3 regions of the Microbispora sp. H10949 genome follow, and region 3 is predicted to be linked to each of the others. Evidence: predicted binding sites of a transcription regulator. Region 3 holds the regulator's gene; each other region holds the start of a gene.
What was found. Region 3 encodes HrcA, which represses chaperone genes, less so after heat shock. Its sites were predicted from a motif close to TTGGCACTCTCNNNNNGAGAGTGCCAA; they were not measured.

Region 1 (9,402 bases), on a different contig from region 3:
TGGTCGGGAGCGCTGTAGTCGGACCTGCTCTCCTTCTGGCGGGAGGTCCAGTCGCCGAGGTACACCCGGGCCTGCTCACCGTTGATGAGGACGAAGCTGCAGGTGTAGGTGGTGGCATCGTTCTCGTCGCCGTAGTGCGAGCGCCCGGTGAGCACCATGTTCGTCGGGCAGGTGAACGGGTCGATCCACTCCCGCACGGTCTCGGTGCGGGCGGGCACGATCTCGATCGTCACGACCGCGGCGGACGCGGGTGCGGGAGCCGCCGCGCTCATGGCCGCCGAGGCGGCCAGAGCGGTCAGAGCGGCCGCCGCGGTGGATAACGCCTTTTTCCTCATACGGATGTCTCCCCGTGATGCGGTTTCGCTTACGGCCACGAAGCATCACGGGGCCCACTGGTGATCCACTTGTGTCTCGGTTGCGACGGCGGCGAGGCACATCCGCCGACGCCTAACCGGGGCTGGGCTCGCTGCGGCGGGCGGCCGAGTTCATCGTGCGGCGCCACTGCACGAGCAGCCCGCGGGGCACGTCCTCCACGGTCAACGCGTAGCAGATGTGGTCGCGCCAGGCGCCGTCGATGTGCAGCTGACGCCGGCGGATGCCCTCCTCGCGGAAGCCGAGCTTCTCCACGACCCGGCGGCTGGCCTGGTTCTCCGGCCGGATGTTGGCCTCCAGACGGTGTAAACCGGTGGTGAAGAAGCAGTGGTCCACGGCCATGGCGAGCGCGGTCGGGATGATGCCCCGCCCGGCCAGCCGGCCGTCCACCCAGTAGCCCACCTGGGCGGAACGGGCCGATCCCCACACGATCGCCCCCACGGTGAGCTGCCCGGCGAACCTCCCTTCGTACGTGACGACCCAGGGCATGGCCATCCCCTGGCGGGCCTCGCGGCGCAGCGTGCCGACCATCGAGACGTACGGCCCGAGACCGGTGCGGAACAGCGGGGTCTCCGGGTTGCTCGGCTCCCACGGGCGGAGCCACTCGGCGTTGCGCAGCCGGGTGTCGCGCCAGTCACGGACGTCACGCAGGCGCAGCGGCCGCAGCCCCACGGGCCCCTCGGTCAGGGACACCGGCCAGCCGCGAAGTCGATCCATCCGTCAATCATCCACCGGAGAACGGTCAACGCGCCACGTGGGGGCGCCCGGCATCGAGCGCTCAGCGAACATGGTCGCCGCCGCGCATCTGGTCCACCACATGGGCCAGGATCGGGGCCAGCACGGCCATGCCGTCCCGTACGCCGCCGGACGACCCCGGGAGGTTGACCACCAGCGTCCGGCCCGCCTGCCCGGCGAGGCCGCGGGACAGGATCGACGTCGGCACCTTCTCGCGGTTCACCTGCCGTACGGCCTCGGCTATGCCGGGGATCTCCCGGTCCAGGACGCGGCGGGTCATCTCGGGCGTGAGGTCCAGGGGGGTGACGCCGGTGCCGCCGGTGGTCACGATCACGTCGTACCCCTCGCCGACTCCCTCGCGCAGCGCCGCCTCGACGGGCTCGCCGTCCGGGACCACCCGCGGGCCGTCCACCCGGTCGCAGCCCGCCTCCTTGAGGAGGGAGGCCAGCAGCGGCCCGGAACGGTCCTCGTACACGCCCGCGGACGCCCGGTTGGAGACGGTCACCACCAGCGCGCGCACGCCGCCCTCACCTCCGATCGCGAGCGCCGTGAGCGCCGGGAACATCGCGGGCGTCACGGTCGTCGCCGGCCTCGCGGTCCCAGTGGCCCGTCTTGCCGCCCGTCTTCTCCTCCACCCGGACGCCGGTGATCACCGCCGCCGGGTCCACCGCCTTGATCATGTCGACCAGGGCGAGCGCCGCGACGGTGACGGCCGTGAGGGCCTCCATCTCGACGCCCGTGCGGTCGGCCGTACGGACCCGGGCGGTGATCTCCACGCCCTCGTCCACCACGGACAGGTCGACCTTTACGCCGGTCAGGGCGATCGGGTGGCAGAGCGGCACCAGGTCGGGGGTGCGCTTGGCCCCCATGATCCCGGCGATGCGCGCCACCCCCAGCGCGTCGCCCTTGGGCACGTCCCCCGCCCGCAGCACCGCCACCGCCTCCGGCGACAGCAGGACGCGGCCGGTCGCGACGGCCGTACGGGCGGTCACGTCCTTCTCTGAGACGTCGACCATCCGGGCGGCGCCGGTCTCGTCGACGTGGGTCAGCTTCACAGCGGGATCACCTCCACCTCGGCGCCCTCGGGCAGCGAGGTCGCGTCCTCCGGAACCACGATCAGCGCGTTCGCCGCGGCCAGTGCCGCGAGCTGGTGCGAACCCTGGCCGGTGACCGGCGCGACGGTCCGCCCGGTCAGCACGGCCCGCAGGTAGGACCGCTTCCCGGCGGGCGACCGCAGCGGCGCCGTCACGGTGGCCCGTACGGCCTCCGGCGGTCCCACCGGGAGCCCCTGCATGGCCCGCAGGGCCGGCCTCACGAAGAGCACGAACGACACGAACGACGACACGGGGTTGCCGGGCAGCGTGAAGATCGGCACACGGTCGGGCCCGACGACGCCGAAGCCCTGCGGCATCCCCGGCTGCATCGCGACCTTCTCGAAGGCCACCGTGCCCAGCGGGGAGAGGGCCTCCTTGACCGGCTCGTACGCCCCCATCGAGACGCCGCCGCTGGTGATCACGGCGTCGGCCCGCAGGAGCTGGGCGTCCAGGACGTCCAGGAACTCCTTGGGGTCGTCGGAGACCGAACCGGCCCGGAACGCCTCCGCTCCGGCCTCCCGTACGGCGGCCGTCAGCATGAAGCTGTTGGACTCCCAGATCTGGCCCGCGCCCAGCGGGGTGCCGGGCTCGGCGAGCTCGGCACCCGTGGACAGCACGACGACCCTCGGCCGGGGCCGCACCCGCACCCGTCGCCGGCCGGCTCCGGCGAGGATCCCGACCTGGGCGGCGCCGATCCGGGCACCCTCGTGGAGCACCGTCTCCCCCGCGAGGACGTCCTCTCCCGCCCGCCGGATCGCGTTGCCCGGCGGGGCCGGCCTGTCGATCCGTACACGGGCGGTGCCGCCGTCCGTCCACTCGACCGGGACGACGGCGTCGGCCCCGGCCGGGATCGGCGCGCCGGTCATGACGCGGGCGACCAGGCCGGGCCCGACGGCGTTCAGCCCGCCGTCGCCCGCCGCCACGTCCCCGATCACGGGCAGCGTGACGGGCGCCCCGGCGACGTCCTCGGCCCGTACGGCGTAGCCGTCCATCGCCGAGTTGTCGAACGGCGGCAGCGGCACGGGTGAGGCGACGTCCTCGGCCAGCACGGCACCGAGGGCGGCGTCGATCTCGACCTCCAGCGGGGCGAGCGGGCGCACCACCGCGAGGATGTCGGCGAGATGGCGGTCGACGGGCTTCATGTCGCTCAGGACTCGATCGTGTCGAGGAACTGCCGGAGCCAGGGCAGGAACTCGGGCGCGAGATCGCCCCGGTTCGCGGCGAACTGCACCACGGTCTGGAGATATTCCAGCTTGTTGCCGGTGTCGTAGCGGCGGCCCCGGAACAGCACGCCGTGCACCGGCCCACCCTCGCCGGGGGCCGTCGCGGCCAGCGTGCGCAGCGCGTCGGTGAGCTGGATCTCGCCGCCGCGCCCCGGCGGGGTCCGCTCCAGCACCTCGAACACGGCCGGGTCGATCACGTACCGGCCGATGATCGCCCAGTTCGAGGGGGCCTCGTCGGCCGGGGGCTTCTCCACGAGGTCGGTGACGCGGACGACGTCGTCCTCGTCGGTCGGCTCGATGGCGGCGGCGCCGTACAGGGAGACGTGCTCGCGCGGCACCTCCATCAGCGCGACGACGCTGCCTCCGTACGTCGCGCGCACCTCGATCATGCGCCTGAGCAGCGGGTCGCGGGGGTCGATGAGGTCGTCGCCGAGCAGGCAGGCGAACGGCTCGTCGCCGACGTGCTGCTTGGCGCACAGGACGGCGTGGCCGAGGCCCTTCGGCTCACCCTGCCGCACGTAGTGCATGGTGGCGAGGTCCACCGGCTCCTTCACCTGGTTGAGCCGCTCCTCGTCGCCCTTGGCGCGCAGCGCGTCCTCAAGCTCGTACGCTACGTCGAAGTGATCCTCGATCGAACGCTTGTTGCGGCCGGTCACCATCAGGACATCGAGCAGCCCGGCGGAGACGGCCTCCTCCACCACATACTGGATGGCCGGTTTGTCGACGATGGGCAGCATCTCCTTGGGGGTCGCCTTCGTCGCGGGAAGGAAGCGGGTGCCCAGACCCGCGGCGGGCACAACGGCTTTGGTCACGGGATCGAAGTCAGCCATGGTTGAACACTAACGGAGCGGGCTGTGGACAAGCTGAACCTGCGTCGCCGTATCCTCCGCGACCGGTCGGAGCTCGACGAACGCACGCTGCGCGCGTCCTCTGCCGCGGTCCGTGAGACGCTCCTCGACCAGCCGTGGGTGCAGATGGCCGGGCTCGTCGCCTGCTACTGGTCGATCGGGGCCGAGCCGTCCACGCACGGGCTGATCCTGGCCATGTGGAAGCATGGCGCGACCGTGATCCTGCCGGTGCAGCGGCCCGACGGCGAGCTCGACTGGGCGGTGTACGACGGCCCGGACTCGCTCGCCCCGGGGCCGTACGGGGTGATGGAGCCGGTCGACGTCCGGCGCGGGGTGGACGCGATCAGGACGGCCGCGCTGGTCCTCGTCCCCGCCCTCGCCGTCGACCGGGTGACCGGCGTACGGCTCGGCCGGGGCGGCGGCTTCTACGACCGGGCGCTGACCCGCGTCGGGCCGAACGTGCCGACGGTGGCGCTGCTGCACGAGGGCGAGCTCATCGAGGGCGTCCCCGCGGAGCCGCACGATCAGCATGTACGGTTCGCTGCCCTCCCGAGCGGAATCGTCCGGTTGGTGCAGATGTGACAAGATTGGCGCAGTCGCGGCGAAGGGAGCGGTGGGTCTGAACGTCTGGCTGCTGCTGTCCGCCGCCGTCGTCATCGCGGCCATCGCGTCCGTACGGATCGCGCACCGCACCGGCCTGCCCACCCTGCTCATCTACCTCTGCCTCGGCCTGCTGCTCGGCGAGCGCGGCCTCGGCGGCATCCACTTCGACAACGCGCACCTCGCCCAGGAACTCGGCCTGATCGCGCTCGCGGTGATCCTCGCCGAAGGCGGCCTGACCACCAACTGGAGTCACGTACGCGACGCCGTGCCGAGCGCGCTCGTGCTCGCCACGGTGGGCATCGCGGTCAGCGTCGCCGTGCTCGCCGCGACCGTCGCGCCCCTGCTCGGCCTGGACTGGCGGTCGGCGTTCCTGCTCGGCGCCGTACTGGCCTCCACCGACGCGGCGGCCGTGTTCTCGGTGCTGCGGCGGCTGCCGCTGCCACCCCGGCTCGCCGGGATCCTGGAGGCCGAGTCGGGCTTCAACGACGCGCCCGCCGTCATCCTCGTGATGACGCTGAGCGTGGGCACGACGCTGACGCCCTCGCTGCCGGTTACCCTGCTGGAGACCACCGCAGAACTCGCCATCGGCGCGACCGTGGGCCTCGCGATCGGCCCCGCCGGGGCGTACGCGCTGCGCCGGGTGGCCCTGCCCGCCTCCGGCCTCTACCCGATCGCGGTGCTGGCGCTGGCGTTCGTCGCCTACAGCGGGGCGGCGCTCCTGCACGGCAGCGGCTTCCTCGCCGTGTACGTGGCGACGCTGATCCTCGGCAACGCCCGCCTCCCCCACCGCGCCGCGACCCGCGGCTTCGCGGAGGGCGCGGCGTGGCTCGCCCAGATCGGGCTGTTCGTGATGCTCGGCATCCTGGCCGACCCCGCGGAACTGCCCGTCGTGATCGTGCCCGCCCTGGTGTCGGGGGTGCTGCTGGTCCTGGTCGCCCGGCCCGCGTCGGTCCTGGTGTCCAGCGCGGTCGTGTGGCTGCTGCGCCTCGGCTCGATGCCGTGGCGCGAACAGATCTTCCTGTCGTGGGCCGGGCTGCGCGGCGCGGTGCCGATCGTGCTCGCCACGATCCCCTGGAGCGCGGGGGTGCCGGGGGCGAAGGGCCTGTTCAACGACGTCTTCGTCATCGTCATCGTGTTCACGCTCCTACAGGGGCCGACGCTGCCGTACCTCGCGCGGGTGCTCGGCCTGGCCGCCGAGGGCGAGGCGCGCGACCTCGACGTGGAGGCCGCGCCGCTGGAGGAGCTGAAGGCCGACCTGCTGCAGGTCCGCATCCCGCGCGGGTCGCTCATGCACGGCGTGGAGATCTTCGAGCTGCGGTTGCCGACCGACACCATGGTCACCCTCGTCGTACGGAACGGGCGGTCGTTCGTGCCCGGGCCGACGACCCAGCTTCTGGTGGGCGATCAGCTTCTCGTCGTCACCACGGCCGCGCAGCGGGAGACGGTCGAGCGCCGCCTGCGCGCGGTCAGCCGCAAGGGCAAGCTGGCCGGCTGGTACGGCGAACGCGGCGGCTGACCTGCTGTAGGGGTCGTGGGCGGATGGGACATCGGGGGGCAATAAACCGGGCTGGAGTGGCGTTTGCGCTTCTTGACTGACTACCATTAGCAGTCGACCCGGTCGAGTGCCAGTCTCAGGAGGAGCGAGTGCCCACCTACCAGTACGCCTGTACCGCTTGCGGGGAGCAGCTGGAGGCCGTTCAGAAGTTCTCTGACGACCCGCTCACGGAGTGCCCGGCCTGCCAGGGCAAGCTGCGCAAGGTGTTCTCCGCCGTCGGCATCGTGTTCAAGGGCTCCGGCTTCTACCGGACCGACAGCCGTTCGTCGAGCTCGTCGACGACCACGTCGACCACGACGACGCCGTCGAAGTCCGCCGACTCCGCCGGTTCGGGGAGCTCCAACGGCTCCGGTGATTCCGGGAAGAAGGAGACCGCCTCGACCAGCACGTCGACGAGCACCTCCTCGTCGGGATCGACCGCCGCCGCCTGAGGTTACCGAGGTCGTCCACAGGGGTCTGATGTTGTCCACAGGGGCCGCCGGGCCGCGCCGGAGGCACGGCGCCGTTCGCTAGGGTCGGCCCCATGGTCAATCGCGCAGACATCGGGGTCATCGGCGGATCCGGGCTCTACTCCCTGCTGGAGGACGCCCACGAGGTCGACGTGACGACGCCGTACGGCCCGCCCAGTGACTCGATCTCCGTGGGCCGCATCGGCGGCAGATCCGTCGCGTTCATCCCGCGGCACGGCCGCGGCCACACGTACCCTCCGCACCGCATCCCCTTCCGGGCGAACATGTGGGCCCTGCGGTCCCTCGGCGTCCGGCAGATCCTCGCGCCCAGCGCGGTCGGGTCCCTGCGCCCCGAGATCGGCCCGGGCGCCCTCGTGATCCCCGACCAGATCGTGGACCGCACCCAGGGACGCGAGCAGACCTTCTTCGACGCGGGCGCCGTCCACGTGTCATTCGCCGACCCCTACTGCCCCTCCGGCCGGGCCGCCGCGACGGCCACGGCACGCGAGGCAGGCTGGGACACGGTCGACGGCGGCACGCTGGTCGTGATCCAGGGCCCCCGCTTCTCCACCCGCGCCGAGTCGCAGTGGTACGCGGGCGCGGGCTGGTCGATCATCGGCATGACCGGGCACCCCGAGGCCGTCCTCGCCCGTGAGCTGGCTCTCTGCTACACGACGCTCTCCCTCGTCACCGACCACGACGCCGGTGTCGAGGCGGGCGAGGGGGTCACCCACGACGAGGTGCTGGCCTTCTTCGCGGCCAACGTGGAGCGGATGCGCACGCTGGTCTCCCAGGTGGTCGAGGCCCTGCCGGAGGACCGAACCTGCCCCTGCGGCAACGCCCTCGACGGCATCAAGCTCCCGATCGATCTCCCCTGATGGTCAGGTCGTCGTGCGCGCCCTGAAACGGCTTCCCGTGCGCCGGCGCCGCGCGGTCGCCGCGATCCTCGCCGGGTTCGCGGCGGCGTGCGCACTGTCGGCCGTACGGGCGCCGCGGGGCGTGGAGGTCCTCGCCGCCGCCCGCGACCTCGCCGGAGGCAGGCTCGCCGCCTCCGACGTCATGGTCGTACGGCTGCCGCCCGACGCCGTACCCGCCGGGGCGTACGCGGCCGGCTCTCCGGTGACCGGCAGGGTGGTCGCGGGCCCGCTGCGCCGGGGTGAGCCGCTCACCGACGCGCGCCTCCTCGGCCCGGGCCTGTTCCGGTTCTCCGGATCACCGGAGTCGGTCGCGACGCCGGTCCGGATCGCGGACCCCGGCGCCGCCCGCCTGCTGTCACCAGGAGATGTGATCGACGTCCTGGCGGCCTACGAGGAGGGCCCCTTCGAGGCCCGGACGGTCGCCCAGGAAGTGCGGGTGATCGCCCGGCCGCCCGGTTCCACGGACGGCGGCGGACTGCTGGTGCTGGCCACGACTCCCGCCCAGGCCGCCGGGCTCGCCCAGGCCCAGGCACAGGGCAGGCTCTCGGTGACCATCCACCCCCGCTAGGTTCCCCCCGTCGCTAAGGCAGCAGCGAGCCGAGCTTGGGGTCGTACTCCCAGTGCCACGGCTCGAAGGGGCTGTGATAGGCCCAGTCGGGGTGGAACCAGCCGTACTTCTTGCCGTTGGCCTCAAGCCAGTTGAACTGGGCGGACCGGAAGCTCTGCACGCCGCCGCAGAGGTCGACGGCGAGCCCGAGCCCGTGGTTGCTCTTGCCCGGCGTGGCCGCGAACCCGGGCCGCCGGTAGTAGACGGCCTGCTGCTCGCCGAGGCTGCGGTAGCTGTCGGAGATGCACATCGGCGTGCCGAACCGCTTCTTGTAGGCGATGTTGAGGTCGGCGAAGGCGATCGCCGCGTCCGCGCGCAGGGTCTCCCCGCGCTGCGGGAGCGGGCACAGGATGTTCTTGGGGAGAAGGCCGTTCGGATACTGCTCCGCCTGGGCGATCCGGGTGGGATCGCAGCCGCCCGCGCCCTCCGTCCCCTGCCCGATCTTCACGCCCAGTTTGACGAGTGCCCGGGTCAGCGACCGGACCAGAGTCGTGGAGCGCTTGCGCTGGAGGGTGACCTGCGCGCTGAGCTGCGCCTCCTGGAGAAGACTGGCCGCCCGCAGCTCCTGCGCCTCCTGCGCGAGCCGCTGCTGACCCTCGAGCAGCTTCGACGCCTCGCTGAGGACGGTGTTGTGCCCGGCGACCAGGTGCTGCATGTCGCTCATCCGGCGCAGGATGGCCGTGCCGTCCCCGCCGGCGATGAACGGGCTGAGGCCCCCGACCGAGGGGTCCTGGTAGAGCGACGCCGCCAGGTCGGACAACGGCTTGCGCAGCCTGTTGAGCTCGGCCGTTGCCTCCTGGAGGCGGGTGAGCTTGCCCGCGAGCTCCTTCTCCACGCCCGCGAACTTCTTCTGCCGCGCCACGAGCGCCCGGTTCGCGTCCTCGATCGACTTGTAGGCCTTCTGGGCCTCACGCCGCAGCTCCGTCAGGGACGTGGGCTCCTTGCCGCCCGTCCGCACGGCGGCGTCCGTACGGGCACTCGCGCCGACGGTCGTACGCG
Region 2 (9,402 bases), on a different contig from region 3:
GCGAACAGCAGGTCGTACCCCGCCGGGCCGGCCGCCGCGGCGTCCGCCGTACGCACGGTCACCAGGGAGGACAGGCCGAGCGCCGCCACGTTGGCACGGGCGATCTCCACGGTCAGCGGGTCGAGGTCCAGCGCGTCCACCCCGCATCCCGCGCGGGCCAGCGCGAGCAGGTCGCCGCCGATGCCGCAGCAGACGTCGAGCACGCCCGGCCCCACTCCGGCCGCGCCGATCCCGGCGGCGCCGATCCTGGCGGCGCGGTGGGCGGCGACCTCGGGCCGCGTGGCCTGCTCGAGTCCGTGCGGGGTGAAGTACATGACGGCGGCGTCGGCGCCGAACTTCGCTTCGGCACGCCGCCGCAGCGACGCCTGGGTGAGCGCCGCGGCGGTGAGCTCGGGGGAGTGGGATCGGCGCAGCGCGCTCGCGGCCGCCACCGGGTCCGCGCCGTCGGCGAGGATTCTCACGGCGTCGTCCAGGGCCCCGCGTCCGGCGGGGGCGAGCAGCATGCGGAAGGCTTCCAGGTCCACGCTCGCGACGCTATCGCCCGCGGCCGGTGCTCATCAGCAGGTGCGTACGTCGCCGAGGGAGGCGAGCAGCTTGCAGAGCAGGCCGGACAGTTGCTCCCGGTCCTCCGGAGTGAGACCGGCGAGCAGCCGGTCCTCGTTGGCCACGTGGCCCTCCAGCAACTCGTCGACCATCGCGTGGCCCCGGTCCGTGAGGGTGATCAGGACCATGCGGCGGTTCGACGGCGAGACCTCCCGATGCACCAGGCCCTTGGCGGTGAGGCGGTCCACCCGGTTGGTGAGGGCCGCCGAGCTCACCATCGCGGCTGCGGCGAGGTCGCCCATGCAGAGCCGGTGCTCGAAGTTGGCGCGGAAAAGGGTGGCGAGCACGTCGAACTCCCACGGCTCCAGGTCGTACCGGGCGAAGTGCTCCTTGACGCCCTTCTCCAGCAGGCGGGACGCCCGGGAGATCCGCCCGGCGACGCCCATCGCCGAACAGTCCACGTCCGGACGCACCCGGGCCCAGCCGCTGAGGATCTGGTCGACGGCGTCGTTCACAGTGTCGTTCCTGGTGGTGCCGTTCATGAGGTTGTCGTCCATGATGCGCGCGGCCGAAGGTCCACCCGCCGCTCCTCCTCGTCTCATCGTAACGCTTACTTCGACGTTGAAATGTCGACCCCTCCTAAGCTAACCTCCGATCGAAAAGTCAGACGTCGAAATTTTAGAGGTGAAACGATGAAGGTTCTGGTTCTCGGCGCGACGGGGTACATCGGGTCGGCGCTCGCGGAGCGGCTCTCCGAGCACGGGCACGACGTGGTGGCGCTGGTCCGGCCGAAGCCGCGCGAGGTCGCCCTGCCCGGCGAGGTGCGCCACGGCGACCTCCATGAGCCCGAGACGCTCGCGAAGGCGGTGACCTCCGACATCGACGTCGTCGTCCACGCCGCGAACCCCGTCGGGGACGAGGCGGTGGACGTCGCCGCGATCGAGGCGCTGGCCGGCGGCGGCGCGCGACTGGTCTACATCAGCGGCGTGTGGGTGCTCGGCGCCACCACCGAGGCGGCGGACGAGAACGCCCCGGTGGACCCGATCGCCCTGTCCGGCTACCGGCCGCGGGTGGAGAGGCTCGTGCTGGACGGGGGCGGAGTCGTCGTCCGGCCCGGCGTCGTCTACGGCCGGGGCGCGGGAATCCCCGCCCTGCTCGCCGCCCCCGGCGGGGAGGACGGCAGGTACGTCCACGCGGGCGGCCCGGCGCCGACCTGGTCGACCGTGCACGTGGACGACCTGGCGGACCTGATCGTGCTCGCGATCGAGAAGGCCGCGCCGGGCAGCCTCTTCCACGCGGTCGCCGAGGAGGCGGTGAGCGTCGCCGACGCCGCCGCGGCCGCCGGCCGCAGCGGGAAGGCCGTGCCGTGGCCGATCGACGAGGCGAGCGAGGTGCTCGGCCGCCCGTTCGCCGAGGGCCTCGCCCTGAGCCAGGTGGTGAGCGGCGACCTCGCGAGGAAGGACCTCGGCTGGAGCCCCAGCAGGCCCGGCCTCGTCGACGAGGTCCGCTCCGGTTCGTACGCCACCCGCGCCTGACCGGCCCGCGGGCCGGAGTCGCCACCGTAGGGCCCGGGGGTCGCGGTGGTGACGCGCAGGCGGCGGAGGGCTGAACGGGGGCTCTCGGACGCGTTGCCGGGAGGTGGGTCTGACCTGCGGGGCGGGTTCGTGTTGACTGTCACGCGCCACTTGCATACTGTTTCGTGTTGGCACTCTGCCATTGAGAGTGCCAACAGCGACGAGACAGGTCTGACACCCGCGACGGCAGGCCGCTGGTCGCCTCTTCAGCTCATTCATCGCAATCTGAAGGGGAGGTCCGATCGTGACGACCGCCACCAAGGTTCCCGTTAAGCCGCTCGGCGACCGCATCGTGGTCCAGCCGCTTGAGGCCGAGCAGACCACCGCCTCCGGCCTGGTCATCCCGGACACCGCCAAGGAGAAGCCGCAGGAGGGCCGCGTGCTCGCCGTGGGCCCGGGCAACTGGGACGAGGACGGCGAGAAGCGCATTCCGCTCGACGTCAAGGAGGGCGACGTCGTCCTCTACAGCAAGTACGGCGGCACCGAGGTCAAGTACGGCGGCGAGGAGTACCTGGTGCTCTCGGCTCGCGACGTGCTCGCCATCATCGAGAAGTAGTAGGCCGCGCAAGCCATGAGGAGCCCCGGGTCCACGTACCCGGGGCTCCGACGTGCTCACAAGGAGACCTGAATGCCGAAGATCCTGGAGTTCGAAGAGGACGCGCGGCGCGCTCTCGAGCGTGGTGTGAACGCTCTCGCCGACGCCGTCAAGGTGACCCTCGGCCCGCGCGGCCGCAACGTCGTCATCGACAAGAAGTTCGGTGCCCCGACGATCACGAACGACGGTGTCACCATCGCTCGCGAGGTCGAGCTGGAGAAGCCGTACGAGAACCTGGGCGCCCAGCTCGCCAAGGAGGTGGCGACCAAGACCAACGACATCGCGGGTGACGGCACCACCACCGCGACCGTCCTGGCCCAGGCCATGGTCCGCGAGGGCCTGCGCAACGTGGCGGCCGGCGCGCAGCCGCTGTCGCTCAAGCGCGGCATCGACAAGGCCGCGCAGGCCGTCAGCGAGCGGCTGCTCGGCAGCGCCCGCCACGTCGAGGACAAGAAGGAGATCGCCAACGTCGCGACGATCTCCGCGCAGGACGCAAAGATCGGCGGTTTGATCGCCGAGGCCTTCGACAAGGTGGGCAAGGACGGTGTCATCACCGTCGAGGAGTCCAACGCGATGGGCCTGGAGCTGGAGTTCACCGAGGGTCTCCAGTTCGACAAGGGCTACCTGTCGCACTACATGGTCACCGACCCCGAGCGCATGGAGTCGGTGCTCGAGGAGCCGTACGTCCTGATCCACCAGGGCAAGATCTCCTCCATCGCGGACTTCCTCCCGCTGCTGGAGAAGGTCGCCCAGACCAAGCGGCAGCTTCTGGTCATCGCCGAGGACGTCGAGGGCGAGGCCCTGGCCGTCCTGGTGACCAACAAGATCCGCGGCACCTTCACCTCCGTCGCCGTCAAGGCTCCGGGCTTCGGCGACCGCCGCAAGGCCATGCTGCAGGACATCGCCACCCTCACGGGCGGCCAGGTCGTCAGCGAGGAGATCGGCCTGAAGCTGGAGCACGTGGGCCTGGAGGTCCTCGGCACGGCCCGCCGCGTCGTGGTCAACAAGGACACCACCACGGTCGTCGACGGCGCCGGTGACGCCCAGGCGATCGAGGACCGCATCCGCGAGATCAAGATCGCGATCGAGCAGTCCGACTCCGACTGGGACCGCGAGAAGCTCCAGGAGCGCCTCGCCAAGCTCGCCGGCGGTGTCTGCGTGCTGCGTGTCGGCGCCGCGACCGAGGTGGAGCTGAAGGAGAAGAAGCACCGCCTTGAGGACGCGATCTCCGCGACCCGCGCCGCGATCGAGGAGGGCATCGTCTCCGGTGGCGGCTCCGCGCTCGTGCACGTGTCCAAGGAGCTCGACAACCTCGGCCTGACCGGCGACGAGGCCACCGGCGTCTCGATCGTCCGCAAGGCCCTGGTCGAGCCGGCGCGCTGGATCGCCGAGAACGCGGGCCTGGAGGGGTACGTCGTCACGACGAAGATCGCCGCGCTGAACGCCGGCGAGGGTCTGAACGCCGCCACCGGCGAGTACGGCGACCTGGTGGCCCAGGGCGTCATCGACCCCGTCAAGGTGACCCGCTCGGCCGTGCAGAACGCCGCGTCCATCGCCGGCATGCTGCTGACCACCGAGGCCCTCGTCGTGGACAAGCCCGAGGAGGAGGCTCCGGCCGCCGGCGGCGGCCACGGCCACGGCCACGGTCACGGCCACTGATCGACGGCTTGATCGACGGTCGCTGATCGAAGGCGATCGATCGGGAGCCGCTCGGCAGAGTCGACCGATCGAATCGGCAACCGCGCCCCGCGCCGCCCTCACGGGTGGACCGCGGGGCGCGCGCTTTCTCCGGGAGTTTCCCCGAAACCACCTATCTGCCGAATCTGGGTCAATACGATCGTCGGCGTGCGATTCGGACGCAGGACTCTTGCCGCCGCGCTGGTGCCGGGTGCCGGTCTCTCCATTCGCGGGGCGACGTTGGCCGGAGTGACGCTGGCCGGAGTGACGCTGGCCGGGCTGACCCTGGCCGGGGTGACGGCTCCGCCCGCCGTCGCGGAATCCGTACCGGCGCAGGCGGCGAGTCTCGGGGGAACGCAGGCGGGGAGCCTCAGAGGAAAGGTGCCCGTGCCGCCCGATGCGCGGCCCGCGGACGTCTCGCGCCCCACCACCGTCGTCGGCCGGGGCACGCCCGCGAGCTGCACCTCCCAGGCCTTCGTCAGGGCCGTCGCCCGCGGCGGCGTCATCACCTTCTCCTGCGGCCCCCGCCCGATGACCATCAGGCTCACCGCCACGGCGAAGGTCCGCAACACCAGCGCCCGCGTCGTCGTCGACGGCGGCGGGAAGGTGACGCTCAGCGGCGCGGGCAGACGGCGCATCCTCTACATGAACACCTGTGACCGGGCCCAGGTGTGGACGACCTCGCACTGCGACGACCAGCGGACACCCGCGCTGACCCTGCAGAACCTGACGTTCGCCGACGGCGACTCCACCGGCGAGAGGACCGACGGCGGCGGTGGCGGCGCGGTCTTCGCCCGCGGCGGCAGGCTCACGGTGGTCAACTCGCGGTTCGTCCGCAACCGCTGTGACCGCACCGGCCCCGACCTCGGCGGCGCGGCGATCCGCGTGCTCGACCAGTGGCACGACCTGCCGGTGTACGTCGCGGGCAGCACCTTCGAGAACGGCGTGTGCTCGAACGGGGGAGCGCTGAGCGGCATCGGCGTGTCCTGGCAGATCCTCAACAGCGTCTTCATCGGGAACCGGGCGGTCGGACGCGGCGCCAACCCGGCCAAGGCCGGAACCCCTGGTGGCGGCAACGGCGGGGCCGTGTACGCGGACGGCAACAGGTACACCATCCGGATCGCCGGCTCGCTGATGACCGGCAACCACGCCAACGAGGGTGGCGGGGCGGTGTTCTTCGTCAGCAACGACCGCAGCGGCACGCTGCGCATCGAGCACTCGACGCTGCGCCGCAACGTCAGCGGGCAGTTCGAGACGCGCGGCTTCCCCGGCGTCTTCTACCTCGGCGCCGGCGGTGCGCCCAGGGTGGTCTCCTCCACCCTCCGATGAGGGCCGGCGCCCGAGAGGGGGCGCGGTCTATACCGGCGGCGTACGCGCCGGCTCCCCGGCGGGGGCGCGCCCGGCCGGTGCGGTCCATACCGGTGGCGTACGTGCCGGAGGCGCCGCGCGGCAATAGGCAGACGCCGCATACTTCTTATTACCTGTCAAGGCATCCGGTATATATCTCTCGTTTTGGTCATTCTGGTTGGAATGTTCCAACGGTCGCGTGGTCGATTGATTACAAAGGGTTATCGCCGCGTCAATGTGACCAATCCGTAGCCGTTAACCATGACGACATGAACGATCGCGGCGGGCATCATGCCTAACGTGACCGAGGGATGCGTCGCCGACGCCGCAACTGGGGTAAGGCTTGCGACGAGATCGGATGAGTCCGACCTCAGGGAACTGACCAGCCTTGCCGTACAAGGAGATCGCACCGCGATCGAATCACTGCTGGGACAACTGCGCCCGATGGTGGTCCGGTACTGCAGGGCCCGGCTGGGGAGGGTCTCCGGTCAGTACCACATCGCCGACGACGTGGCGCAGGAGGTGTGCATCGCGGTGCTGTCGGCGCTGCCACGCTACCGCGACATGGGCCGCCCCTTCGCCTCGTTCGTGTTCGGCATCGCTTCGCACAAGGTGGCGGACGCGTTGCGCAGTTCGGTGCGCTCCGCGGTGCCGACGCAGGACCTGCCGGACGGGCCCGACGAGGGCCCGGGGCCGGAGGAGACCGTCGTGCGCTACATCGAGGCGCAGCACGCACGGGACCTGCTGGCCCGGCTTCCGGACACCCAGCGCGAGCTTCTCATCCTGCGGGTCGTCTCGGGCCTTTCCGCCGAGGAGACGGGTAATGTACTCGGCATGACCCCTGGTGCCGTCCGGGTCGCGCAGCATCGTGCGCTCGCCAGGCTCCGGCAGCTGGCCGAGCTGGAGTCGATTGCGTGACCATGAAACGTCGTCGTACGGCGGGCCTTCCCGGGTCGTACGGCGATGCCGACATGGAGGGCGACGTAACGCGGACGGACGCCCTCCTCGACGCCCTCGCCCGCCGGGAGGCCCTGAGCGGGACCGACGCGGCCCTCCGGCTGCTCGGCGCCCTGGTCGCCGACGTGGACAGTCAGCGGCTCTCCTCCGTGTCGATCACGCCGTCCACGTAGCCCCGGGCGTACTCCCAGCTCACGTAGTCGGACGGATCGGGCTGGAAGGCGGGCTCGTGGACCTGCGGCCGGCCGTTGTCGATCATCTGGCGCAGGTTGCCGCGCAGTAGGTCCCAGTCGAAGTAGTGCTGCTCGCCGCACTCGGGGCAGTCGAGGACCAGCCCGAGCACGCCCTGGGGTTCGAGCAGGGAACGGAAGACCTCCACGTCGGCGAGATCGGTCAGTGCCTCGTCGCGCTCGGCGAGCGTCAGCGGTTCCACGTCGTCAGCCGACCCGAGCTCCGCCGCGGGGTCGTCAGGGTCATCCGCGAACGGGTCGCGGGGGACGTCTTCCAGCACGCATCCCACCTTATGACCACGGCCCCCTCCAGGAGCGAAAGTGCGCCTCATCTGCTCGTCAGGCCCTTCGCTCCGGCAGCGTGCCTCGCGGCGGGGTCCGCGGCCGGGTCACAGCCAGCCGCGGCGGGCCGCCTCGACCCCCGCGTGGAAGCGGGACTGGGCGCCCAGCTCCGCCATCGCCTCGGCGAATCTGGCCCGTACCGTGCGTACTGACACGCCGAGACAGCGGGCGACGGCGTCGTCGGACAGCCCCTGCGCGGCGAGTCGCAGCACCTGCCGGGCGCCGTTGTGCGGGGAGATCGGGGCGGCCCGGGCCCACAGCTCCCCGAACAGCGCCCGCAGGGCTCCGGCAGCAGCCGGGGCGCGGACGACGCAGCAGTTGTAGGCGTTGTCGGGCAGGGGAACGCCCCACTGGGCGGGCAGCCAGACGGTGCCGTCGCCGAGCGCGAGGAACCAGCTCGGCACCTCGTCGAGCGCGCGCAGATTCGCCCCCGCCGCCGTGAACCGTTCATACATCTCCCGTACGGCGGGAGACGACAGAGCGGCGTGCGGGACGATCGCACGCAGCCGCACGACGCCGTCCGCGGCGGCCCGGATCCACTGCGCGCTGTGGGCGTCGGCGAAGCGCACCACGGTGCGGTGGTCCGGGACCGCCATGACCAGATCGGCGGGAGGCGCCTGCAGCGCGTGGCCGATGACGCTCTCGTAGAGCGCGTCGGCGCCGCTGACCGGCTCGACCGGCAACCCCCCGCCCCGCCAGTCGCGCCCGGTGTCGTAGTGGCGGGTCAGGCGCCCGGCCGCCGCGATCATCTCGTCGAGCCGCCGGCTCTCCCGCGCCATGCGGTCCAGCCGCTCGGTGACCAGCCGCCCGATCACGGCGGCGGGATGCCGCGCGACGACCTCCTCCCGCCACCGGTCGACCGCGCCGAGCCGTACGAGGGCGTCGAGGGCGTCGAGCACGTCGGCGGCGGGCCGGTCGACGGCCTCGGCGAGCTCGGCCGGGGTGGCCCGGTGGAGGCGGAGCGCGGCCGCGTAGAGGGCCGCCTGGCCGGGGGAGAGCCCGAGGCTTTCGAATGGGCCGGTCCGCGGGGTGGCGTTTCCCGTCGTACTCATGCTCGCTCCGTCGGTGGTCGCACTGGCCGGAAGCGCGAACCCCCCGCTCACATCCCCGTCACGCCTCGGGCCGTGAGAATAGCCCGGCCTTTTCGTGTTGTCCGTTCCGTTCGCACATTCGGCATCACCGCGCCCGATTGTTTATGTATGAATGCGATGGTTTGTATTTGTTCCGGGTGGATCTTCGAAATAGCGGGGAATGCATCTTTGTGCAGTTGCAACTTGCGACATTGCGCATGGACGCTGCGTGACGCATCCTTAACGCAGCGTTAACCGGAACGCCGCCTCGGCCGGGCGCGGAGGGGGGCTCGACGAGCGCGGCGGGCGGGACGCGCCCTGAGTGGGGGGACCGGGATCCGGTCCCCCCACTTTTTGTGCCGTCCCCCTTGACAGGTGTGCCCGGTGCGGTTTGGGGCGGCCACTAGACTGACCTCGGGTCTGGCGAGGGATCCAGGGCAGGAGGGTGCAGTCAGATGGCCAAGTTCACCGAACCGGGACTCACGTTCGACGACGTGCTCCTCGTTCCCGCCTATTCGGACCTGCAGCCGGGCGAGGCCGACACGACGACCCGGCTGTCCCGGAACGTCACGCTGCGCATCCCGCTGGTCTCGGCCGCGATGGACACGGTCACCGAGGCGCGCATGGCGGTCGCCATGGCGCGGCAGGGCGGGATCGGCATACTGCACCGCAACCTCTCCATCGAGGAGCAGGCGCAGCAGGTCGACCTGGTCAAGCGGTCGGAGGCGGGAATGGTGACCAACCCCGTCACCTGCTCCCCCGAGGACACCCTCGCCGACGTCGAACGGCTGTGCGCGACCTACCGGATCTCCGGCGTCCCGGTCACCGACGCGGACGGCGTGCTCGTGGGCATCGTCACCAACCGCGACATGCGCTTCGAGAGCGACCAGGGCAAGGCCGTGCGCGACGTCATGACCCCGATGCCGCTGGTGACGGCTCCGGTGGGCGTCGACCGCGAGGAGGCCTTCCGGCTGCTGCGGCAGAACAAGGTCGAGAAGCTCCCCCTCGTGGACGAGGCGGGCCGCCTCCAGGGCCTGATCACGGTCAAGGACTTCACCAAGAGCGAG
Region 3 (9,402 bases):
CGGTCGTCGAGAAGTACGCCCCGAAGGGCCTGCCGGACGCCCCGAGCGCCGAGAACGGCGCGATCGGCGAGCTCGAACGCTCGGCCGTCATCGAGGCGCTCCGCGGCCTGCCCACCCGGCAGCGCGAGGCGCTGGTGCTGCGATACTACGGCGACCTGTCGGAGGCCGAGATCGCGCACGCGATGGGCATCAGCAAGGGCGCGGTGAAGAGTCACACGGCCCGCGGCATGGCCGCACTACGCATGGCACTGGAGCAGTTCTCATGACCTTCCCGCCCGACGACGAGTACGGCGAGTCGCTCCGCCGTGCCCTGCGCGCGGAGGCGGACTCGGTCGTGCCGTCTCCCGAAGGACTCGACATCATCCGCCGGCGCATCGACCAGCGGGGCCTGCGCGGCCTGCGGAACGTGCTGTGGCTGCGGGTGGGCGCCGCGGCCGCCGGAGCCGTTATCGCGGCGGGCGCGGTCGTGATGCTCGTCCCAGGCCTGCGTGAGCAGGTCGCCGACCGCACGGGCATCGCGCAGCTGGGTGACACCCGCGAGGAGGACCCGCAGAGCTCGACCGTGACGCGCCCGCCCGCCGGAGGGGCCGCCTCGCGGCCCGGAGTGGTGATCATCGTCACCACCAGCCCGAGCCCGTCACACGGGCGGACCAGCCCGTCCCCGACGCACCGTCCGGGCTCGGCCACCAGGCCGTCGCCGTCGCCGTCCGACCCCTGCGCGTCGCCCCCGGCACGGGCCGGAGTGGTCGACCCCGACCCGCCGACCCTGCCCGCGACGTGCCCGCCGGTCCAGACGACGCAGCCCGCGCCGCCGCAGGCCACGCACACCGCCGCCCCCTCGTCGGCTCCGCCCACGGCGACCGCCACGCCCTCGGCCACTCCCAGCGCCCCGCCCACGGAGACGGCCACGCCCTACTCGGCCGAGACCCCCACCCCCTGACGGCCTCTCCCGGCGATCACGGTCCTCACCAGCGGCCGCAGCGGGCCAGGAGGACGGCCGCCGCGGCCACGCCCGCCGTCGAGGTGCGCAGCACGGTGGGGCCGAGCAGGGCCGGTACGGCTCCCGCCGCGCGGAACCCGGCGATCTCCTCGTCGGTGACGCCGCCCTCCGGGCCGACGATCACCAGGATGTCGCCGGGGACGTCCGGCAGCGTGAGGCGGCTCAGCGGCTCGGCGGCCTCCTCGTGCAGCACGACCGCGAGCGCCGCCGCCGAGACGAGCGAGCAGACCCGCGCGGTCGTGGCCTGCTCGGTCACCTCCGGCAGGTGGAAGCGGCGGGCCTGCTTGGCCGCCTCGCGCGCCGTGCTCCGCCAGCGCGCGAGCGACTTGCCGGCCCGGTCGCCCTTCCACTGCGTGACGCAGCGGGCGGCGGCCCAGGGGACGATCACGTCCACCCCGGCCTCGGTCATCATCTCGACCGCGAGCTCGCCCCGGTCGCCCTTGGGCAGCCCCTGCACGACCACCAGCCTCGGCCGCGGGGGCGGCACCTCGTAGCGGCGCAGCACCGCGGCGGTCAGCGCGTCCTTGCCGGCCGACGTCACCGTGCACTCGGCCACCCGGCCCGCGCCGTCGGTGAGGTCGACCCGCTCCCCCGCCCGCAGGCGGCGCACCGACGCGGCGTGCCGCCCCTCGGGCCCGTCGAGGACGATCGTGTCCCCGGTCTCACCGGCCGCCTCCGACAGGAACACGGGAACGCTCACGGCCTCACCGGCCGTTGAAGGCGTCCCGCAGGCGGGAGAAGAAGCCCTGCTGGCCCGGGGAGAACTTGCCGGGCGGCCGTTCCTCCCCGCGCAGCTTCGACAGCTCCCGCAGGAGTTCCTCCTGCTGCGGGTCGAGCTTGGTCGGCGTCTCGACGTTCACGTGGATCAGCAGGTCGCCCCGGCCGGTCTCGTTGAGCCGCTGGATGCCCTTGCCGTACAGGGGGATGACCTGACCGGCCTGGGTGCCGGGCCGCACGTCGATGGCCTCCGCGCCGTCGAGGGTGTCGATCGACAGGACGGTGCCGAGCGCGGCGGCGGTCATCGGGATCTGGACGGTGCAGTGCAGGTCGTCGCCCCGGCGTTCGAAGATCTGGTGCGGCCGCTCGACGATCTCCAGGAACAGGTCGCCCGGAGGGCCTCCGCCCGGCCCGACCTCGCCCTCGCCCGCGAGCTGGATGTGCGTGCCGTCCTCGACGCCGGCCGGGATCCGCACCTTGATCGTGCGCCGGGTCCTGACCCGTCCCTCGCCCGAGCACTCCATGCAGGGGTGCCGGATGACGCTGCCGTACCCGCCGCACTGGGGGCAGGGGCGCGACGTCATGACCTGGCCCAGGAACGAGCGGGTGACCTGGGAGACCTCGCCGCGCCCGTGACACATGTCGCAGGTGTCGGGGTGGGTGCCGGACGCCGCCCCGGAGCCCTGGCAGACGTCGCAGACCACGGCCGTGTCGACCACGATCTCCCGGGTGGTGCCGAAGGCGGACTCCGCCAGGTCCAGTTCGACCCGGATGGTGGCGTTGCGGCCGCGGCGGGCACGCGAGCGGGGACCCCTCGCGGCGCCGGCGGAACCGAAGAAGGCGTCCATGATGTCGCTGAACGGGAAGCCCCCGCCGAAGCCGCCCGCCCCGGCCGGCCCGCCGCCACTCGCGAACGGATCGGCGCCCATGTCGTACATGCGGCGCTTGCCCGCGTCGGACAGCACCTCGTACGCCTGGTTGATCTCCTTGAACCGCTCCTGGGTCTCCGGATCGGGGTTGACGTCCGGATGCAGCTCACGGGCGAGACGGCGATACGCCTTCTTGATCTCTTCCTGGCTGGCGTCGCGCCGGACGCCAAGGGTCGCGTAGTAGTCGTTGGACACTTATGACCCCGCCAGGATCTGGCCCACGTACCGCGCCACCGCGCGCACCGCACCCATCGTCACCGGATAGTCCATTCGTGTCGGGCCCAGCACTCCAAGCCGGGCCAGTTCCTTGTCGCCCGAACCGTATCCGGCGGCCACGATAGAGGTGCCGCGCAGCCCGCTGTAGGGATTCTCGGATCCGATTCTGACGGTGAGTTCGGACAGCCCGCCGGTCTCGCCCAGCAGGCGCATGAGCACGACCTGCTCCTCCAGCGCCTCAAGCACGTCACGCAGGCCGACGCTGAAGTCGGCGCCCGCCAGATTGGCCGTACCGCCGAAGACGATCTTCTCCTCGTGCCGCTCGACGAGCGTCTCCAGGAGCACGGACATGATGGTCGCCACCACCGGCCTCTCCTCCGGCGGCAGCCGTTCGGGGATGCCGGCCACGGTCTCGGGCACCTGAGAGAGCCAGCACCCGTCGAGGCAGCCGTTCAGCACGGAGCGCAGGTTCGCGATCCGGTCCTCGGCGAGCGCCTCGGGCAGATCGACCACCCGCTGCTCGACCCGCCCGGTGTTCGTGATCAGCACCAGCATGACCCGGCGCTCCGCCAGCGGGACGATCTCCACGTGGCGGACCGACGACCTGGTGAGCGAGGGATACTGCACGACGGCCACCTGCCGGGTGAGCTGCGCGAGCAGCCGTACCGTGCGCATGACGATCTCGTCGAGGTCGACCGCCCCGGCGAGGAACGTCTCGATGGCCCTGCGCTCCGCCCCCGACAACGGCTTGATCTGCGACAGCCGGTCCACGAACAGGCGGTATCCCTTGTCGGTCGGGACCCGCCCGGCGCTGGTGTGCGGCTGCGTGATGTAGCCCTGCTCCTCCAGCGCCGCCATGTCGTTGCGGATGGTCGCCGGGGAGACGCCGAGGTTGTGCCTGTCCGCCAGGGCCTTGGACCCCACCGGCTCGTTGGTGGACACGTAGTCCTCGACGATGGCGCGCAGGACGGCGAGCTTGCGGTCGTCGAGCAATGTGTCACCTCCCTGTGCCCTGGAAACACCGACTCTGGCACTCTGTGTTCCCGAGTGCCAAGTGTACGGCTACCACCGCTCGGCGTGCGATAACGAGCAGACGATCAGGGGCAACACGCCGTGAATCCGGGCGCAACCGGCGGGCTGGCGGCCCGGGATTTGCTAGCGTTCCCCGCATGTACGGGCGGGACGTGCTTTCCGGAGACTGGCGGCGGCCACGGCGGGGGCAGATCCCCGAGATCCCGGCCGAGCCCGACCTCGTGGTCGAGGACGCCGAGGGCCGTTTCTGCGGCGCGGTGGTGGACTGCGACAAGGAGGCCGTGACGCTGGAGGACCGCTTCGGGCGGCGGCGGGTGTTCCCGCTGACCCCCGCCGGGTTCCTCCTCGACGGCAGACCGGTGACGCTGGTCCGTCCCCAGGCCCGGCCGTCCGGCCCGTTGCGGAGCGCCTCCGGGTCGATCGCGGTCGAGGGGCTGCGCGCCCAGGTCGCCAAGGAGAGCCGCATCTACGTCGAGGGCGTCCACGACGCCGCGCTGGTCGAGAAGATCTGGGGACACGACCTGCGCGTCGAGGGGGTCGTCGTCGAGTTCCTGGAGGGCGTCGACGACCTGCCCGCGATCGTCGGGGAGTTCGGCCCGGAGCCGGGCAGGCGGCTGGGCGTGCTCGTCGACCACCTGGTGCCCGGTTCCAAGGAGAGCCGCATCGCGGCCCAGGTCTCCGGCGCGGACGTGCTCGTCGTGGGGCACCCCTTCGTGGACATCTGGCAGGCGGTCAAGCCCCGGGCACTCGGCATCCAGGCGTGGCCGGACGTGCCGCGCGGCGTGCCCTGGAAGGAGGGCGTGATCGCCGCGCTGGGCTGGCGGATGGACCCCCAGGAGGCGTGGCGGCACATCCTCGGCCGGGTCACGACCTACGCCGACCTGGAGCCGGAACTGCTCGGCCGCGTCGAGGAGCTCATCGACTTCGTCACCGCCCCTGATCAGCCGGACTGAGGGATCAGCCGGATCAAGGGGTCAGGTCGCGTACGACGGCGTCGGCGAGGAGCCGGCCGCGCAGCGTGAGGACGGCCCGGCCCGCCTTGAACGCCTCGGTCTCCAGCAGCCCGTCCCCCAGCGCCCGCGCGCAGGCCGTACGCGCCTCGGGGGCGAGGTCGGCGAGCGGGAAGCCCGAGGCGAGGCGCAGCTCCAGCATGACGCGCTCGACGGCCCTGTCCTCCGCCGTCAGCACCTCCCGGGCGTGCGCCGGGGAGGTCCCGTCCGCCAGGCGGGCGGCGTACGCGGCGGGGTGCTTCACGTTCCACCAGCGGGTGCCGCCGACATGGCTGTGCGCCCCCGGGCCCACCCCCCACCAGTCGCCGCCGGTCCAGTAGAGCAGGTTGTGGCGGCAGCGGGCCTCGTCCCCCGCCGCCCAGTTGGAGATCTCGTACCAGCTCAGGCCCTCGGCCGTCAGGGTCTCCTCGGCGATGAGATAGCGGTCGGCCGCCACGTCGTCCTCGGGCATCGGCAGCTCGCCGCGCCGGATGCGGGCGGCGAGCCGGGTGCCGTCCTCCACGATCAGGGAGTACGCCGAGACGTGGTCGGGACCGGCCGCCAGGGCGGCCTTGAGCGAGGCCCGCCAGTCGTCGTCGCTCTCCCCCGGCGTGCCGTAGATCAGGTCGAGGTTGACATGCTCGAACCCGGCCGCGCGGGCCTCCCGTACGGCCTCGGCGGGCCGGCCGGGGGTGTGCCGCCGGTCGAGGACGGTGAGGACGTGCTCGCCCGCGCTCTGCATGCCGAAGCTCATCCGGGTGAAGCCGCCCTCCCGCAGCTCCTTCAGGTAGGCCGGGTCGACGGACTCGGGGTTGGCCTCGGTCGTCACCTCGGCGCCCGGCCGCAGGCCGAACTCCTCGCCGACGGCGTCCAGGATCCGTACGAGGTCGGCGGCGGGCAGCAGGGTCGGCGTGCCTCCGCCGAAGAAGACGGTCTCGACCGGCGGCGCGGCGTCCCCGAGCACGCGCCGGGCCAGCCGCACCTCCTCGATCGCGGTGGCGGCGTAGTCCCGCTGCGCGGCGCCCGGCCCCAGCTCCGCGGCCGTGTAGGTGTTGAAGTCGCAGTAGCCGCAGCGCGTCGCGCAGAACGGCACGTGCACGTAGAAGCCGAACGGACGGGAGCCGAGCCCGTCGAGGGCTCCGGGCGGCAGCGCGCCGCTCGCGGGGACGGGATCGCCGTCGGGAAGCACGGAAGGCACGCCTCCAGTCTGCCGTCACTCGCGCGGTGCCGTTGACGGGGTGATCGGAGGGGTCTACGATCGGCGCAATTTACAGGAAACTTTCCTATAAATTGTGCCCGGGAGGCCGGCGTGCTCATGAGAAGGACCCTCGCCGTGGCGGTCGCCGCCACCCTGGCCGCCGGGCTCGCGCCCGCCCAGGCCCAGGCCACGACGGGCGGGGACCGCTACAAACGGGTGGCGTACTTCATCCAGTGGGGGGTCTACGGCCGGAATTTCCACGTGCGTGACGTGGACGCCAGCGGCGCGGCGGCGAAGCTGACCCATCTCAACTACGCCTTCGGCTTCGTCGGCCCCGAGGGCACCTGCTACTCGGCCGATCCGTGGGCCGACTGGCAGCGCCCGGTGCCCGCCGAGCAGAGCGTCGACGGCGTGGCCGACGCCGACGACCAGCCGCTCAAGGGCAACCTCGGCCAGCTCAGGAAGCTCAAGGCCCGCCACCCCGGCCTCAAGGTCCTCATCTCCATCGGCGGCTGGACCGGATCGAAGTACTTCTCCGACGCCGTTCTCACCCCCGCCTCCCGGGCCCGGCTCGCCGCCTCGTGCGTCGACCTGTGGCTCAGGGGCGACCTGCCCGGCCTGCCCGGCGGCGCCGCCGCCGGAGTGTTCGACGGCATCGACCTCGACTGGGAATGGCCCGGCTCCTCCGGAAACGACGGCAACGTCATCCGGGCCGAGGACAAGCAGAACTTCACCCTGTTCCTGGCCGAACTCCGCCGCCAGATGCGGGCCCACGACCGGCGCGCCGAACTCACCGCCTTCCTCCCGGCCGCCGCCGCCAAGATCGACGCCGGTTTCGAGGTGAAGAAGGTCTTCGGCCTGCTCGACTTCGCCACCGTCCAGGGCTACGACCTGCACGGGCCGTGGGAGAACCGCACCGGGCACCAGGCCAACCTGCTCACCGACCGCCGCGACCCCGGCCCGGTCAAGTACAGCGTCGACCAGACCGTACGCGACTACGTCGGCCGCGGGGCGCCCGCCCGCAAGATCGTCGTCGGCGTCCCCGCGTACGGCCAGGGCTGGACCGGGGTCACCTCCGGCGGCGACGGCCGCTACGCCCCCGCCGCCGGCCCCGCACCCGGCACCTGGGCCGCCGGCAGCGACGACTACAAGAACCTCGCCGGCAAGCCCGGCAGGCGCTACCGCGACCTGCTCACCGGCGCCCTGTGGCTCTACGACGGCAACGAGTTCTGGTCCTACGACGACCCCGCCGTCATGCTGCGGAAGGCCGCGTACATCCGCCTCAAGGGCCTCGGCGGCTCGATGCTGTGGTCCATCGACCAGGACGACGCCAAAGCCTCCCTCACCTCCGCCCTCTACTCCGTCCTGCGGTGATCCGGCCTGGGGAGGGGTCACCCCCTCCCCAGGTCGTGACGTCAGGAGGTCAGGGGCTGGTGCAGGTGGCGGTGGGGGTAGCCGCGCTGCCGTTGGCGGTGAAGCCGAACGTCGTGGACGCGCCCGCCGCGATCGAGCCGTTGTAGGACTCGTTGGTGACCGTCACCGAGGAACCGGACACACTCTGCCGGCCGTTCCACAGGCTGCTGATGGTCTGGCCGCCCGGCCAGGTCCACTTCACGGTCCAGCCGTTGACCGCCGAGCTGCCCGCCTGAACCGTCACCTCGGACTGGAAGCCGCCGCCCCAGCTGTTGATCGTCTTGATCGTCGCCGAGCATCCGCCGGGAACCGGGGACGTCGACGGCGAGGCCGACGGGCTGGCGCTGGGACTCACGCTCGGGCTCGCACTGGGACTGGCACTGGGGCTGGCGCTCGGGCTGGCACTGGGGCTGGCACTGGGGCTGCTCCCGGGACTGCTGACCCGGTAGACCACGGTGCCGTGCGCCGGAACGCTGGCGGAGATCGTGCCGCTCGTGGTGCTGGTCGCGTTGGTCCAGGCGTCCGTCAGCGTCACCGTGCCGCCGGACTTGCCGATGGCGGAGGTGGTCGTCGAGACCGTGGTGGTCGAGCCGCCCTGGTTGAACAGGGCGACCGCGACGTCGCCGTTGGCGAGCTTCTTGGCGAGCACGCGCCGGGTGCCGTCGTTGGACACCTGGGTGGCCTGCAGGCCCAGCGAGTCCTGGTTGATCGCGATGAGGTTCTTGTTCTTGAGGATCGTCTGCGTCGCCGAGTCCATGGAGCGGATGTCGTTGCCCGCGATCAGCGGGGAGGCCATCATCGCCCAGAGCGCGAAGTGGCTGCGCATCTCGGTGTCGTTCATGCCGCCCCGGCCGATCTCCATCATGTCCGGGTCGTTGAAGTGCCCGGGACCGGCGTACGAGGCGAGCGGGACGGTGACGTTCACGATGTTCTGGATGCCCATGGGATAGCCGTTGGTCTGGCCCGTGTCCCACTTGTTCGTGATGTCCTCGGTGGTGCGCCACATGTTCGCGACGTCGCCCCAGTTGCGCTGGGGGCCGGTCTTCGAGTGGATGCTGTTGGGGTTGATGCTGTAGACGATCGGCCGGCCGGTCGCCTTCAGCGCGTCGCGCATCTTGGCGAACGTGGCCACCTGGTCGTTGATCGTGCCGTTCGGGGAGCACCAGTCGTACTTCAGGTAGTCGACGCCCCACGCCGCGAACTGCCGGGCGTCCTGCGCCTCGTGGCCCTGGCTGCCGGTCGCGCCGGGATAGCTGTTGAAGTACTGCGCGCAGGTCTTGTCCACGGGCACCTGGTAGATGCCGAACTTCAGGCCCTTGTTGTGCAGGTAGTCGCCGAGCGCCTTCATCCCGCTGGGGAAGCGGGAGGGGTCGCCCTGGATGTTGCCCGCCGAGTCGCGGTTGGGGTTGAACCAGCAGTCGTCGACCACCACGTACTGGTAGCCGAGGTCACGCAGGCCGCTGTTGACGATGGCGTCGGCCATCCCTCTGATCAGCGACTCGTTGATGTTGCAGCCGAAGGTGTTCCAGCTGTTCCAGCCCATCGGCGGGGTCCTGGCCACCCCGTTCTCCAGTGCCTGCGCCGGGCTCACGGTGGTAAGCGCCACGGCGCCCGACGCGAGGGCCAGCGCCGCCGTGACGGCGGGGACCAGCGTCGTGCGGATGCGTTTCCTGTCCATCGGCATCGCTCCTCAGCGGGTGCGCTTCAACTGACGGGGATGTTAGCGTTAACAACCGCCCGTGATCGTCGCCGATCACGTGCTGGCCATTGCGTATCCCATTGGCGAAGATCCGGTGGCGGCCGCGGACGGCGCCACGGCGCGGAGCCAATCCCATGCGCGGGGAACGGTCAAGACACCCGTGTGCGCGATGCCGGGGCACGAGCCGGGCCGCACCGGCCTGATCTGGG

Region 1: HHX40_RS30005 (FmdB family zinc ribbon protein) is a predicted target of HrcA. The motif match lies at 6,478-6,504, and genes of this name have one in related genera.
Region 2: groES (co-chaperone GroES) is a predicted target of HrcA. The motif match lies at 2,246-2,272, and genes of this name have one in related genera.

What each region holds. Positions count from the first base shown of each region.
Region 1 covers NZ_JABBWZ010000013.1:85,249-94,650, reverse strand. The annotation lists gene HHX40_RS30045 (hypothetical protein) at 1-335, opposite strand, end outside; gene HHX40_RS30040 (GNAT family N-acetyltransferase) at 448-1,089, opposite strand; gene HHX40_RS30035 (MogA/MoaB family molybdenum cofactor biosynthesis protein) at 1,151-1,672, opposite strand; gene moaC (cyclic pyranopterin monophosphate synthase MoaC) at 1,635-2,162, opposite strand; gene glp (gephyrin-like molybdotransferase Glp) at 2,159-3,343, opposite strand; gene galU (UTP--glucose-1-phosphate uridylyltransferase GalU) at 3,349-4,254, opposite strand; gene HHX40_RS30015 (5-formyltetrahydrofolate cyclo-ligase) at 4,279-4,854, shown strand; gene HHX40_RS30010 (potassium/proton antiporter) at 4,886-6,391, shown strand; gene HHX40_RS30005 (FmdB family zinc ribbon protein) at 6,520-6,861, shown strand; gene HHX40_RS30000 (S-methyl-5'-thioadenosine phosphorylase) at 6,954-7,757, shown strand; gene cpaB (Flp pilus assembly protein CpaB) at 7,771-8,364, shown strand; gene HHX40_RS29990 (D-alanyl-D-alanine carboxypeptidase family protein) at 8,378-9,402, opposite strand, start outside.
Region 2 covers NZ_JABBWZ010000002.1:256,416-265,817, forward strand. The annotation lists gene HHX40_RS05465 (class I SAM-dependent methyltransferase) at 1-524, opposite strand, end outside; gene HHX40_RS05470 (MarR family winged helix-turn-helix transcriptional regulator) at 558-1,145, opposite strand; gene HHX40_RS05475 (NAD-dependent epimerase/dehydratase family protein) at 1,236-2,078, shown strand; gene groES (co-chaperone GroES) at 2,359-2,673, shown strand; gene groL (chaperonin GroEL) at 2,746-4,371, shown strand; gene HHX40_RS05490 (hypothetical protein) at 4,558-5,718, shown strand; gene HHX40_RS05495 (sigma-70 family RNA polymerase sigma factor) at 6,028-6,654, shown strand; gene HHX40_RS05500 (hypothetical protein) at 6,651-6,866, shown strand; gene HHX40_RS05505 (DUF5319 family protein) at 6,827-7,204, opposite strand; gene HHX40_RS05510 (helix-turn-helix transcriptional regulator) at 7,313-8,317, opposite strand; gene guaB (IMP dehydrogenase) at 8,791-9,402, shown strand, end outside.
Region 3 covers NZ_JABBWZ010000001.1:694,719-704,120, forward strand. The annotation lists gene HHX40_RS03110 (SigE family RNA polymerase sigma factor) at 1-266, shown strand, start outside; gene HHX40_RS03115 (hypothetical protein) at 263-940, shown strand; gene HHX40_RS03120 (16S rRNA (uracil(1498)-N(3))-methyltransferase) at 966-1,700, opposite strand; gene dnaJ (molecular chaperone DnaJ) at 1,705-2,841, opposite strand; gene hrcA (heat-inducible transcriptional repressor HrcA) at 2,842-3,855, opposite strand; gene HHX40_RS03135 (DUF3097 domain-containing protein) at 4,032-4,847, shown strand; gene hemW (radical SAM family heme chaperone HemW) at 4,861-6,081, opposite strand; gene HHX40_RS03145 (glycoside hydrolase family 18 protein) at 6,199-7,455, shown strand; gene HHX40_RS03150 (cellulose binding domain-containing protein) at 7,505-9,172, opposite strand; gene HHX40_RS03155 (hypothetical protein) at 9,234-9,402, shown strand, end outside.